2 regions of the Clostridium neuense genome follow, and region 1 is predicted to be linked to the other one. Evidence: riboswitches for the same ligand, from Rfam matches in the RefSeq annotation. Region 1 holds a riboswitch; the other holds the start of a gene.

The links. A riboswitch is a leader RNA that binds a small molecule or an ion and turns the genes downstream of it on or off. The one in region 1 is predicted to bind S-adenosylmethionine.
Region 2: another riboswitch for S-adenosylmethionine. It lies ahead of ACJDT4_RS08435 (O-acetylhomoserine aminocarboxypropyltransferase/cysteine synthase family protein); the one in region 1 lies ahead of nifH (nitrogenase iron protein).

Annotation. Positions count from the first base shown of each region.
Region 1 is NZ_JBJIAA010000018.1:102,978-109,379, reverse strand. It holds gene ACJDT4_RS19425 (efflux RND transporter periplasmic adaptor subunit) at 1-1,071, shown strand, start outside; gene ACJDT4_RS19420 (ABC transporter ATP-binding protein) at 1,094-1,783, shown strand; gene ACJDT4_RS19415 (ABC transporter permease) at 1,993-3,162, shown strand; gene ACJDT4_RS19410 (response regulator transcription factor) at 3,626-4,318, shown strand; SAM riboswitch class I at 4,617-4,722, shown strand; gene nifH (nitrogenase iron protein) at 4,931-5,758, shown strand; gene ACJDT4_RS19400 (nitrogenase component 1) at 6,232-6,402, shown strand, end outside.
Region 2 is NZ_JBJIAA010000006.1:108,926-115,327, forward strand. It holds gene ACJDT4_RS08430 (trans-sulfuration enzyme family protein) at 1-291, shown strand, start outside; gene ACJDT4_RS08435 (O-acetylhomoserine aminocarboxypropyltransferase/cysteine synthase family protein) at 485-1,768, opposite strand; SAM riboswitch class I at 1,943-2,051, opposite strand; gene ACJDT4_RS08440 (YwqG family protein) at 2,175-3,023, opposite strand; gene ACJDT4_RS08445 (D-alanine--D-alanine ligase) at 3,038-3,928, opposite strand; tRNA gene ACJDT4_RS08450 (tRNA-Trp) at 4,313-4,387, shown strand; gene ACJDT4_RS08455 (hypothetical protein) at 4,511-5,752, opposite strand; gene ACJDT4_RS08460 (sensor histidine kinase) at 5,829-6,402, opposite strand, start outside.

The DNA of each region.
Region 1 (6,402 bases):
GGAGATACAGTGAAAGAGGGAGATACTATTGCAAAGGTTCAAAGTGATGATATAGATGCAGCAGTGAACAAGGCTAATTTAACGGTACAGCAGCAGCAGCTTCAAGTTAATAACGCAAAGAATGCTAATGATCAGGCAATGCAAAGTTTATCGCTTCAATCAGCTCAAAATGATTTAAGTAATAAAATAGAACAGCAAAACAAAATGACATTAACAGCACCTATAGGTGGAGTTGTAGTAGCTAAAAATGATAACAATGGAGATAGTGTTCAAGCAGGAAAAGCTCTAATTACAATTGCAGATTTAAGCTCTATGAAGATAGATGTTCAAGTTGATGAGCTTGATATATCTAAAGTAAAAACAGGACAAACAGCAGATATTACTTTTGATGCCATAAGCGGAAAAACATATACAGGTACTGTAGACAGCATATCTCAAATGGGAACAACAACAAATAATGTGACAACTTATGATGTAATTGTAGATATAAATAATCCGGATGGAGTAAAAATAGGAATGAACGGAAATGTAAGCATAAAAGTAACTTCAAAGTCTGATGCACTTACAATTCCTGTAGAAGCTCTTATTGAGAGAAACAATAAAAAATATGTAATGCTTAAAACAAGCGGCAGCACTGCAGACTCTAATACTCAAGGGTCTTGGAAAAGAAAGAGCAGTGGGACTAACAGCGGCTATCAAGGTAATGGTTCAAATAGAAGAGGTGGAAACGGTAGTTTAAGAATGTCAGCATTAGGAGGGAAACTTGTAGAGGTTGAAACAGGTCTTGAAAATGAAACAACAGTTGAAATAACTTCAGGAATTAAAGAGGGCGATGAAGTTATGATACAGTTACCTCAGACAACTAGCACAAATTCACAAAAATCAAGTGGCTTTGGAGGTTTCGGCGGCGGCAGCTTTGGTGGACTTGGCGGTGGAAGTAGACAAAGTGGTTCTGGTAGCAAGAATAACAGTTCAAATGGAAATAATGCAGGGAATTCAGGTAATAATACATCAAATAGTGGTACAAGTTCATCAGGTAATTCAGGAAATGGTGCTGGAGTAGGTAAATAAAATGTAAAGGAAGGGAAAAGATATGGCTTTAGTTATTAAAATGAGGAATATAAACAAAGTATATAAAATGGGTAAAAATGAGTACAAAGCCTTATTTGATATAAACCTCGATATAAAAAAAGGTGAATTTGTATCGATAGTAGGACCTTCTGGAGCAGGAAAGTCAACTCTTATGAATATCATAGGTTGTCTTGATAATGCTACCTCTGGAGAGTATTTTTTAGATGATGTGAATACAAATTGCAATGATAACAAGCTTGCGGAAATAAGAAATAATAAAATTGGTTTTATATTTCAAAACTACAATTTGCTTTCAAAGTTAAGTGTTATTGAGAATGTAGAATTGCCTCTTGTATATCAGGGGATTAAGAGCAGCGAAATAAAGAAAAGATCTATGGAAGCCTTAGATAAGGTTGGGTTAACATCTCATATAAAGCATAAACCTGCTGAATTATCAGGGGGACAAAAGCAAAGGGTCGCTATTGCTAGAGCGCTTGTTACTAAACCGGAAATAATATTGGCGGACGAGCCTACTGGAGCTTTAGACAGTAAGACAGGAAAAGAAGTAATGGAAATGATTAAGGAATTAAACAAAGAAGGAAATACAATAATACTTATAACTCATGATATGAGTATTGCAAAGCAGGCAAAAAGGGTAGTAACAGTAAAGGATGGAAGAATAACCTCGGATGAAATAAATGAAGCTGTGTAAGAATTAGATAAAGATAAACCACTTTAATTAAGGAAATTTATTTGTACCATAAAGCCTAGAGTAAGGCATTTTGGCTTTGTATAAATATAGTGAAGCCTAAACTATTTATGTTCCCAAAAACCAATCTTCAAGGAATTATGGTGCATATATAGTTTGTAGTTGGACTAGTTTTACTTATAGGTGGTTTATCCATAAAAGGAGGCTAAAATATGCAATTTACAAGACTTGTGAAGATGGCAGTACAGTCGGTATGGTCAAATAAGATAAGATCATTCCTCACTATGCTTGGCATAATAATCGGTATATCTTCTGTTATTGTACTTGTGGGAATGGGACAAGGAACAAAGGAGAGTGTATCACAGCAAATAGAAAGTCTGGGAACAAATTTAATAACAGTTAGTATAACAGGCAATAGAAGTAAGTCATTTTCATCTAAGGAACTTAATCAAATAAAGGCAAAGCCTGGTATAAAGGATATAGCACCGGAGCTTTCATCTACTGCTAATGTAAAAGCTGGAGATAATACGGCAAGTACTAGTATGGAAGCAAGCACTCCAAGCTATGCAGAAATAAGAAATTTAACTGTAAGTTCTGGAAGATTTATAAATCAAAGAGATCAGGATAACAGATATAAGGTTGCTGTAGTTGGAATTGATGTTGCAAATGAACTTTACAGTTCAACTGATGTTGTAGGTCAAATAATAAATGTAAATGGTGTTGATTTTAAAATTGTTGGTGTACTTGCAGCTCAGGGCAGCTCTTCTACGGGCTCTGGTGATGATAGAATTATAGTGCCATTAAGTACTGCTCAAAGGCTTACAAAAACTACAAGTGTAAGAACCTTTTATGTTGAAGCAAAGAGCAAAGATACAGTAGACGAGGCAATGGGATATTTGCAGCTTTTTCTAAATACCAAGTTTGGAGCAGCCTCAAACAGCTATAGAATTTTTGATCAAACAAGTATATTAGATACAGTAAACAAAACTACAAGCAGCTTAACCACAATGCTTTCAGGTATAGCAGCAATATCCTTGCTTGTAGGAGGAATAGGTATTATGAATATAATGCTTGTTTCTGTAATTGAAAGGACAAAAGAAATAGGTATAAGAAAGGCCATAGGTGCAAAAAGAAGAACAATACTTTTTCAATTCCTTTTAGAGTCTGCGGGAATAAGTGCTATTGGGGGAATGCTTGGCGTAGCTTTGGGATATGGCCTAGCATATATTGCACAAAGACTTCTTAAAATGAATGTATCAATATCCTTAAATGTAGTTTTAGGAGCAGTTGCGTTTTCAGTTGCAGTTGGAGTTATTTTTGGAATGTATCCAGCAAATAAAGCTTCAAAGCTTAGCCCAATGGAAGCACTTAGGTTTGAGTAATTAAAAATATACATTTAAATTTTAGGTTGGTGTATAATATAAAGATATTGCGAATTAACATCATCTTGGAATATTAAATAAAATTAATAAATCTAAGCGTCAAATTGTTAAAATCTTAAGAGCTTTCAATAACTCGCTGAAAAAATGCTCAAACAAATTGAAATCTCTAAAGCTTTTAACAATTTGCCACTAAGATTTACAAAATTTTATTTAAACTATTCCTTCAATGACGTTACTTCGCAGGGCGGAAAATCAAGGAATATTTTTCTCCGCTTCTCTACGAAAAATGCGCTGTAAAAATGGTTAATCAATGTAAACTGGTGTTGGTATACATATATTACAAAAAATTAATTGATTAACAAATATTCACGCCTAAAATTCCGTAGGTACGGAGGAATTTTTTCATTGCACAACCGTGGGAGCGAAGCATTGTTCCTTCGCAATTTTTATATGGGGTGAGTTTATGAAAAAGATTTTAATTATAGAGGATGAAATAAGCATAGCGGAGCTTGAAAAGGATTATCTTGAGCTTAGTAATTTTGATGTAGACATAGAAACTTCGGGAAAAAGCGGTCTTGAATACGCAAAGTCAAGGGATTATGACCTCATAGTATTGGATTTAATGCTTCCGGAAATAAGTGGATTTGATATTTGCAGGGAAGTCAGAAAGGTTAAAGATATACCAATTTTAATGGTTTCTGCAAGAAAAGAGGATATAGATAAGATAAGAGGACTTGGTCTTGGAGCGGATGATTATATGACAAAGCCATTTAGTCCCAGTGAACTTGTTGCAAGAGTGAAGGCACACATAAATAGATATGAAAGATTAACACAGGGAAATAAAAACTTTGATGATGAAGATATACAAATCAGAGGTCTTAATATAAATAAAGCATCTAGAAAGGTGTTTGTAAATGGAAAAGAAGTAGTGTTTACTACTAAGGAATTTGATTTGCTGCTATTTTTGGCTCAAAATCCAAATAGAGTTTTTAGTAAGGGAGAACTTTTCGATAGAATATGGCATATGGATTCTATAGGTGAGATAGCTACCGTAACCGTACATATAAAAAAGATAAGAGAAAAGATAGAGAAAGATACCTCCAATCCAGAATATATAGAAACCGTATGGGGAGTTGGCTACAGGTTTAGGGGATAATATAGATAAATAAGCTGAAAGCTTAAAATAGCTGGTGTTATAATTTTACAAGTAATATTTTGTATGCCTTAATCAGTTGACAATGGACAGTTGACAATTGATAGTTAAGGATGATTTACCTTTTGCTTTGCTCAGGTAAATCTTAGAACTTGATGGTGTCAGCTGTGCTCGACACTTTATTTAGATTGAAACAATTAAAAATATATTGACATGAAGAGTATAGGTGGTATAATTAATATTATAAATTAGAATACTAATCCTATCTGAGTGATAGGTAATAACTTAATAGTTGTTTAGAGTCTTATCAAGAGAGATGGAGGGATTGGCCCGATGAAATCCAACAACCTGAATAATTGTTTTATTTAAGGTGTTAATTCCAGCAGGAGTAACCTGAGAGATAAGAGACGGTAGAGTTTAACTTTCTGTAGCTTATTACGGAAAGTTTTTTTATATGAACAACTTAGTTTATAAAAAATATTATATAGATATTCTGTTGATTGACTGGATAAACCAGAGGTCAAGTTTTATATCGCATGGAAATGCTTCCTGAGATATGAAACTTGGCCTTTTTAATTTTAATAAAAGCAAATAAATTTAGGAGGAGTATATATTATGAGGCAAATAGCTATTTATGGAAAAGGTGGAATAGGTAAATCTACAACAACTCAAAATTTGACTGCAGGTTTATCTGAAAGAGGAAAAAATGTTATGGTAGTTGGCTGCGATCCAAAGGCTGATTCTACAAGATTGCTTTTAGGAGGACTTGCACAGAGAACAGTATTAGATACCTTGAGAGAAGAAGGAGAGGATGTAGATTTAAATTATCTAATGAAAAAAGGCTTTAAAGGAATAAGATGTGTAGAATCCGGTGGACCTGAACCGGGTGTAGGATGTGCTGGCAGAGGTATTATAACTTCTATAAGCATGCTTGAAAGGCTTGGAGCATATACAGAAGATTTGGATTATGTTTTTTATGATGTTTTAGGTGATGTTGTTTGTGGTGGCTTTGCTATGCCAATTCGTGAAGGTAAGGCAAAAGAAATATATATTGTAGCTAGTGGGGAAATGATGGCACTTTATGCAGCAAATAATATATCAAAGGGAGTACAAAAATATGCCAATAAGGGCGGAGTTAGATTGGGTGGAATTATATGTAACAGCAGAAAAGTAGACAACGAGAAGAAACTGCTGGAGGCATTTGCAGAGGAATTAGGTACACAACTTATTTATTTTGTACCAAGAGATAATGTAGTTCAAAGGGCAGAAATTAATAAACAAACTGTAATACAATTTGCTCCAGAATCAAATCAAGCAAATGAGTATAGATCGTTGGCAGAAGCAATAGAAAAAAATAAAAATTTTGTGATTCCAAAGCCAATGACACAAAAAAGACTTGAAGAAATAATTTTGACACATGGCTTAATAGAACAGGCAATATAAGCTACTGTAGATAAACAAGCGGAAAGCTTTAAATTACTAATACCAAATTTATCCTTATAAACTTGAATTTGAAGAATAGTAGAGAGCAAGGAGTAGAGAGTAGAGTGAATGTGGATTTGCCTTTCGCTTCTCTCAGGTAAATCTTAGAACTTAATAGTGTCAGCTTTGCTGGACACTATATTTTAAGTGCCTTGGGCGCAATAAGTTTTAGATTTTTCGAAGCATAGCAGAGAAAAATCATCCTTAACTGTCCTCTGTACTCTAAGCAAAATCTTAGGTTTACGGGATAAACTTGATATTAGTCATTTGAAACTTTCATGTTGTCTATCTATATAGATAAACCGCTTCAACTATTTAAATTCATGTGCACCATAATGCCCAGAAGATGGCATTTTAGTACAAATAAATTTCAAGTTTCAGAGTGGTTTATCTTTATTAAGATTTTTATTTAAGTTTAGGAGGAGGTAAATTCAATGAGATTTGATCTTAAAACTTCAGTGGTAAAAACCCGTGAAAAGCGCCTTGGAACTATAATTGGCTGGAGAACTGGAAAAGCTTCAGAGTTGTCTAAGGATTCCGCATTTACCTGTGCTGGTTGTAAGGGAAACGGAGGAAAGAAACTTTGTGAAGCTGTAGGTCCATTT
Region 2 (6,402 bases), on a different contig from region 1:
TATGAAATTTTGACCAACCAAGCTACTGGTTTTGGATCCATGATATCTTTTTATGTAGATAGCAAAGCTACCGTTGAGAAGATACTAAAAGAAGTAAAAATAATCATTTTTGCAGAAAGTCTTGGTGGAGTAGAAAGCTTAATAACCTACCCTGATACACAAACCCATGCAGATATGCCTCATGAAGTTAAAGCAAAACTTGGAGTAACAGACAAACTTTTAAGACTTTCAGTAGGAATTGAAAATGTAGATGATTTAATAAGTGACTTAAAAAATGCTTTAAGTGATTAAAAAATATTTTTCAAAAATATAATATAAAAACTCAGGGGCTGTAAATAAACTAATTCTAATTGCAGTCCCTGAGTTTTATATCTTATACATTTTCTAATACAATTTAATATTTTCAAATCATTAATTATATCATCGTCAATGTCAATAAATTTAATTAAAAGTTTATTTAATTTTTTAAAATACTGCTACTTCATCAAGCTTTCTCAAGAGCTTGATTTAAGTCCCAAATTAAATCATCAGCATCTTCAACACCTATTGAAAGTCTTATCATATCTGGAGTAACTCCAGCTGCTTTTTGTTCTTCTGCATTAAGTTCTGCATGTGTTGTACTTGAAGGATGTATTACAAGTGATTTTGCATCTGCAACATTTGCAAGAAGTGAGAATAATTTAACGCTATTTATAAAATTCTTTCCTGCTTCAAGTCCTCCCTTTATTCCAAATGTGAATATAGAACCAGCTCCTTTAGGTAAATACTTCTTAGCAAGTTCTTTATATTGGCTGCTTTCAAGTTCAGGATAATTAACCCATGCAACCTTTGGATGGTTACTTAAGAATTCTACTACCTTCCTTGTATTTTCTACATGTTTTTGAACTCTAAGTGAAAGTGATTCTAAGCCTTGTAAGAAATAAAATGCACTTTGAGGACTAAGTGTTGCTCCTGTATTTCTAAGAAGTTGTACTCTTGCCTTCAATGCAAAAGCAGGTGCTCCTAAATCTGCATATACTAAACCATTATAGCTCTTATCCGGTGTTGTAAAATCAGGAAATTTTCCGCTTGCTCTCCAATCAAATTTACCACCATCAACTATAACTCCTCCTATAGTTGTTCCATGACCTCCTATAAACTTTGTTGCTGAATGTACTACAACATCTGCTCCAAATTCTATTGGTCTTATTAAATATGGTGTTCCAAAAGTATTATCTATTATAAGTGGTATTTTATTTTCATGAGCTATGTTTGCTACTGCTTCTATATCAAGAACATTTATTCTTGGATTTCCTATGGTTTCTCCATATACTGCTTTTGTCTTATCTGTTATTGCTTTTCTTATATTTTCTGGATCATCTGGATCTACAAAAACAACCTTTATTCCAAGTTTCTTTAATGTAACTCCAAATAATTCATAAGTTCCACCATATAATGTACTTGCTGCTACAATTTCGTCTCCTGCACTTGCTACGTTTAAGATTGCATATGTTATTGCTGCAAGTCCTGATGCTGTTGCAAGACCAGCTACTCCACCTTCAAGTGCTGCTATTCTATTTTCAAACACATCTGTTGTTGGATTCATTATTCTTGAATAAACATTTCCTGGTTCTTTTAATTGAAATAAATTTGCTGCATGATCTGCATTTTTAAATACGTATGATGACGTCTGATAAATCGGAACTGCTCTTGCTCCTGTTGCTGGGTCTGGCACCTGTCCTGCATGTACTTGTAATGTTTCAAAACCGAACTTTCTTTCTTCACTCATTTCTAATTTCTCCTTTAATAATTAATTTTGATATTTTGTAATTTTTCAAAAATTCAAATTAATATTTGCACATCTTTCAATTGCTTTTTTGAAGATACATATAAAACTGTATATAAAAAATCCCCTTCTACCATGAAGAGGATTAATTTACTATATACTGTTAGCTTAATTATCCTCTTATCTCTCAAAACTTAATTTGCAGGAATTAACACCATGCATTCAAATGAAAAATGCTGGTTGTTGGGTTTCATCGGGCCAGTCCCTCCACCTCTCTTGATAAGATGCTAAATATTTATTCGATTTTATTTCCTATTAATCAAATAGGAATTATTAACTTGCTTATGTTTAAATTATATCATGTTTTAAACTCATGTCAATATACTTTTTTAAAATATATTTATTATTTTTAACCACATTGCAATATAAGCCACACATTTTCAAAGTTTTTATTTTTAAGATCATCTTCTCTTATATAAAAATATATTTCTCCACAATCACCAAACATAAGCTCAAAATCTCCCTTTGAAACAGTACCTAGCTGAAAAAGTAATTTCCATTCACTTTTATGTGCTTTTATTTCTTCCTGCTCCTCAGGCGTAATATCCAATTTTCCGCCGCAATATATTTTTCTTGAAACCCCTTCACATTCATGAAGCATAGAGCCTTGAATAGAATCGGCATATCCTAAAAGCTTATTTGAAAAATCAGGCGCCATATTACCTTTATATTTAAATTCATCATATATTTCATATCCACTTGAATTATACTCATTGCATATGTCTTCGATTTCTTCATAATCCGGAATATTTTCTTCACTTTCAAAGGTTAATTTTATTGAAGGCAGCTTATATTCTCTAGGCATGTCTTCTGGATAATCAGTTCTAACAAGCTTTGAAATATCTCCATCGTAATAATAAACCCTGGCTGAACCCTTGTCATTTGGGTCAAATCCCCAGGACATAGTTTCAAGTTCATAGAAAAAATAAAGGATTCCCGTGCTTGGAAGTCTATTATCTAAATCATACTTTTTAACTTCTTTACAATTTATTTGAGCAATAAAACTAAGCGGTCTATTTTTTGTAAAATCTTCAAGAGGAACCCTTCCATTAAAATAATACCATTTAAAGCCCTCTGGCAAATCTGGATGCCCACCAACCTTTGATGTTCCAATAGGTAATTTTTCAGTATTTTCTACATCAAAATTTACTTTTATAGAATTTAATTTGATTTTTTTAGCTGCTTCAATATAGTCCACTTTTTTACCACCATTCATAAAGAATATTCAATTATTTTATCTAACAAGACACTGTATTTCATTCCTGCTAATGCTGCACTTTTAGGAAACAACGAATTTGTTGTCATTCCTGGAAGTGTATTTAACTCCAGTACATATGGCATTCCATTACTTACTATAATATCAACTCTAACATATGCCTTGCAATCAAATATCTGCCAGCAGCATTTTGAAACATCTTTTATTTTATTTTCTAATTCGTTTGGAATCTTTGCCAATATTTCTTCAGATTCTCCTTCAGTATATTTGCATTTATAATCAAAAAAATTCCCCTTTGACTTAATTGATAATATAGGTAAAATCTCTCCATTTAGCATGCAAACTGTATATTCATTCCCAGCTATATATTTTTCAACTATAACTTCATCATCATATTTAAAAGCTTCTTTTATATTTTGCTCCAACTCTTGTTTATTTGAAGCCATTGATATGCCTATGCTTGATCCTCCATTATTAGGCTTTACAAACATAGGATACTGAAGTAACTCAATTTTTTCAAAATCAACTTTTTTATTTTTATAAATAACATAGAAAGGCGCTGTATTAATATTTTCTGCCTTTAATATCCTCTTAGTTTGCTTTTTATCCATACATATAGCACTTGTAAGCATATTACAACCAGAATAAGGCATTGAAATGCTATTAAGCAGAGCCTGTATAGTTCCATCTTCTCCAAAAGCACCGTGAAAAGCTAGCAATGCAAAATCTATACCTTTTACTTTTTCAATTACCTCATCCTTTGAATTTATTATAATTGGATAAACTTCATATTTATTTTTATCAAGATTTTTAACAATTTCCTTTCCAGAAAGAATGGATATTTCTCTTTCCGATGATATTCCACCCATAAGCACACCTATTTTCATGTATAACAACTCCCTTAAATACTCTGTTATATAATTATATAATTAATAGTGGCTTAGTATAAGCTCCACAAAACATGTTTTTATATTCTAGTGTGGAACAAAAAAAAGTAGTTGAAAAGAGGGATGTTTCAACTACTTTAGTAAATATCTTTTTTATTATCATTACTTGCCTGTAACTTAATAATAAGCCATTTTTGTTAAAAAAGTATGACTATATTAAGTATATTCTATTAATTATTTTCCAGGGTTAAAATTTAAAGCAATTACATACTAATATCAAATAAATAAGCATAATTAAGAAATCGTGCTTGACTGATTAGGATTTCTATTTTATAATAGTCTTTGTCGGTAATTATTATATATTTAACGATTATTAATACATAAAGGGGTATGGCTCAACGGTAGAGTAGTGGTCTCCAAAACCATTGGTTGTGGGTTCAAATCCTACTGCCCCTGCCAAATATCATTAATGTAGTTTAGCAGTAATATTTTCAAGTGTTTAAAGTAGTTGATAGTTTATCAGCTACTTTTCTTTTTTGTCTGTAATATTTTAAAAAAACTATCCCAATCATCTCCAGCACTTTACTGTATCTTAAGAATGTATTGTTTTCCATCATTAAATATTAAAGATGTTCCATCTTGACTCCACCTTATGTCCTTTATTAAATTTTTACTTTGATAAACTTTCTTCATTTTACCAGTAGATAAATCCAAAATATCTAAGGAAGTGGTAGTATCTTTAATTACATCTTTAATTGGAGTACCCTTTGGTAATGGTATTATAGCTGGAAATGCAATAGTTTTTCCGTCCTTCGAAATATCATATACAGGACCTACAGCACTATTCCTATTAAATTCAGTAGTTTTAGCTTCACCCAACTTAACACCTTCATCATTAAAATAAACAAGTCTTGTAAAATCATCGGTTTTATTCCAATCATCAATTAAAAGCACATTATTTTCCAAAGTATATCCTACAGCGGTTCCTACGGTTCTATATATCTGTTTCATCTCATTTGTTGCTACATTAACAGAGTAGTATGTTGATTTCATGTCTTCACCAGTTGCAGAAGGATCATCAACTTCTACTATAAAATTACCAGAAACATCATTTCCAGAAACTTTAATATTTAAATTACTTGCAGGCCAAGGATGGCTTCCTGCAACAGGAGCTTTAACATTGCCCGTCTTATATATTGTTCCATCTACATTTTCAACATTCCACTTATTTCCTTCATTTGGATAATAAACAAATAATTTATTATTATCTATCCAACTATAATTTGCTTCTTTTGCCTTATACTCTCCCTTAAAATCAGTAATCTTTCCATTAGTTAAATTTAATATTTTTACACTTCTACTAAAAAGCTTGCCAGAATTCAAATCATTTTGCCATTCAGTATTACCTACCTGTGGCATAACTTTTGGTTCAGTATAAAGAACATATTTTTTATCCGGCGAAATCTTAATAGGATCACCAGCATCATTAACATCTTTAAAATCTTTTGTTTTTCCTGTATTTATGTTATACACACTTAAATAATAAACTGGGTATTTAATACCTGGTATGTTAGGATTACTATACTCTGACTTTTTATTTAAGGTCAAAACCTCATTGTCACTTAGCCATTCAACAGCTTCACCACAAGATAAAGCATTAATTTTAAAAGTTGCATCAGTTTTTGCAACCTTTGCTGCTGAATAGCTTAAAAGCGTAACATTCTTTTTAACATTGTTGGCAAATATTTGTTTATAACCAATACCTGCACTTGTACACAAAACAGCAGCTGAAAGCAATCCTATCATTACTTTTTTCTTTACCATAATATTACCTCCTAGTATGTTTTATGATTATTATCATATTCTACTACCTTTACATTAATATCACGATAATGTCATATTAATGTAAACTCATTAATTTAATATCTTGCGGCAATATAATGGTAAACCTTGAACCAACATCTATTTCTGAAGTTACTAACACTCTCCCATTTTGCTTTTCAACCATCTTTTTAACAAATGAAAGTCCAATTCCAGTTCCTCCAGTTTTCCTACTCCTATCGTTTTTAATCCTATAAAAATTTTCAAATATTTTATCTAAATCCTTATCAGAAATACCAATTCCAGTATCAGCCACCTCTATATAAACTTCCTTTTCCCTGTCATATGTACATATGCTTATGCTTCCATTAGGTTTGTTATACTTAATAGCATTATCTATTAAATTAATTAGTATATGCCTAACTCCTTCCTCATCACCTATTATGGTTAAATCCTTAAGGTTAGTGCTATATTCGATATTGTATTTTTTTATCTTTCCAAGCATTCTAGAAGAAATCTGCTCAATTAAAGGTTTTAGCTTAACAGCTTTCTTTTTCACTTCAAAATCATATTTTTCCAAGGACGATAGCTTCAAAACATTATCAACCATATCACAAAGTCTATTACATTCCTTAACTATACTGCTTGAAGCT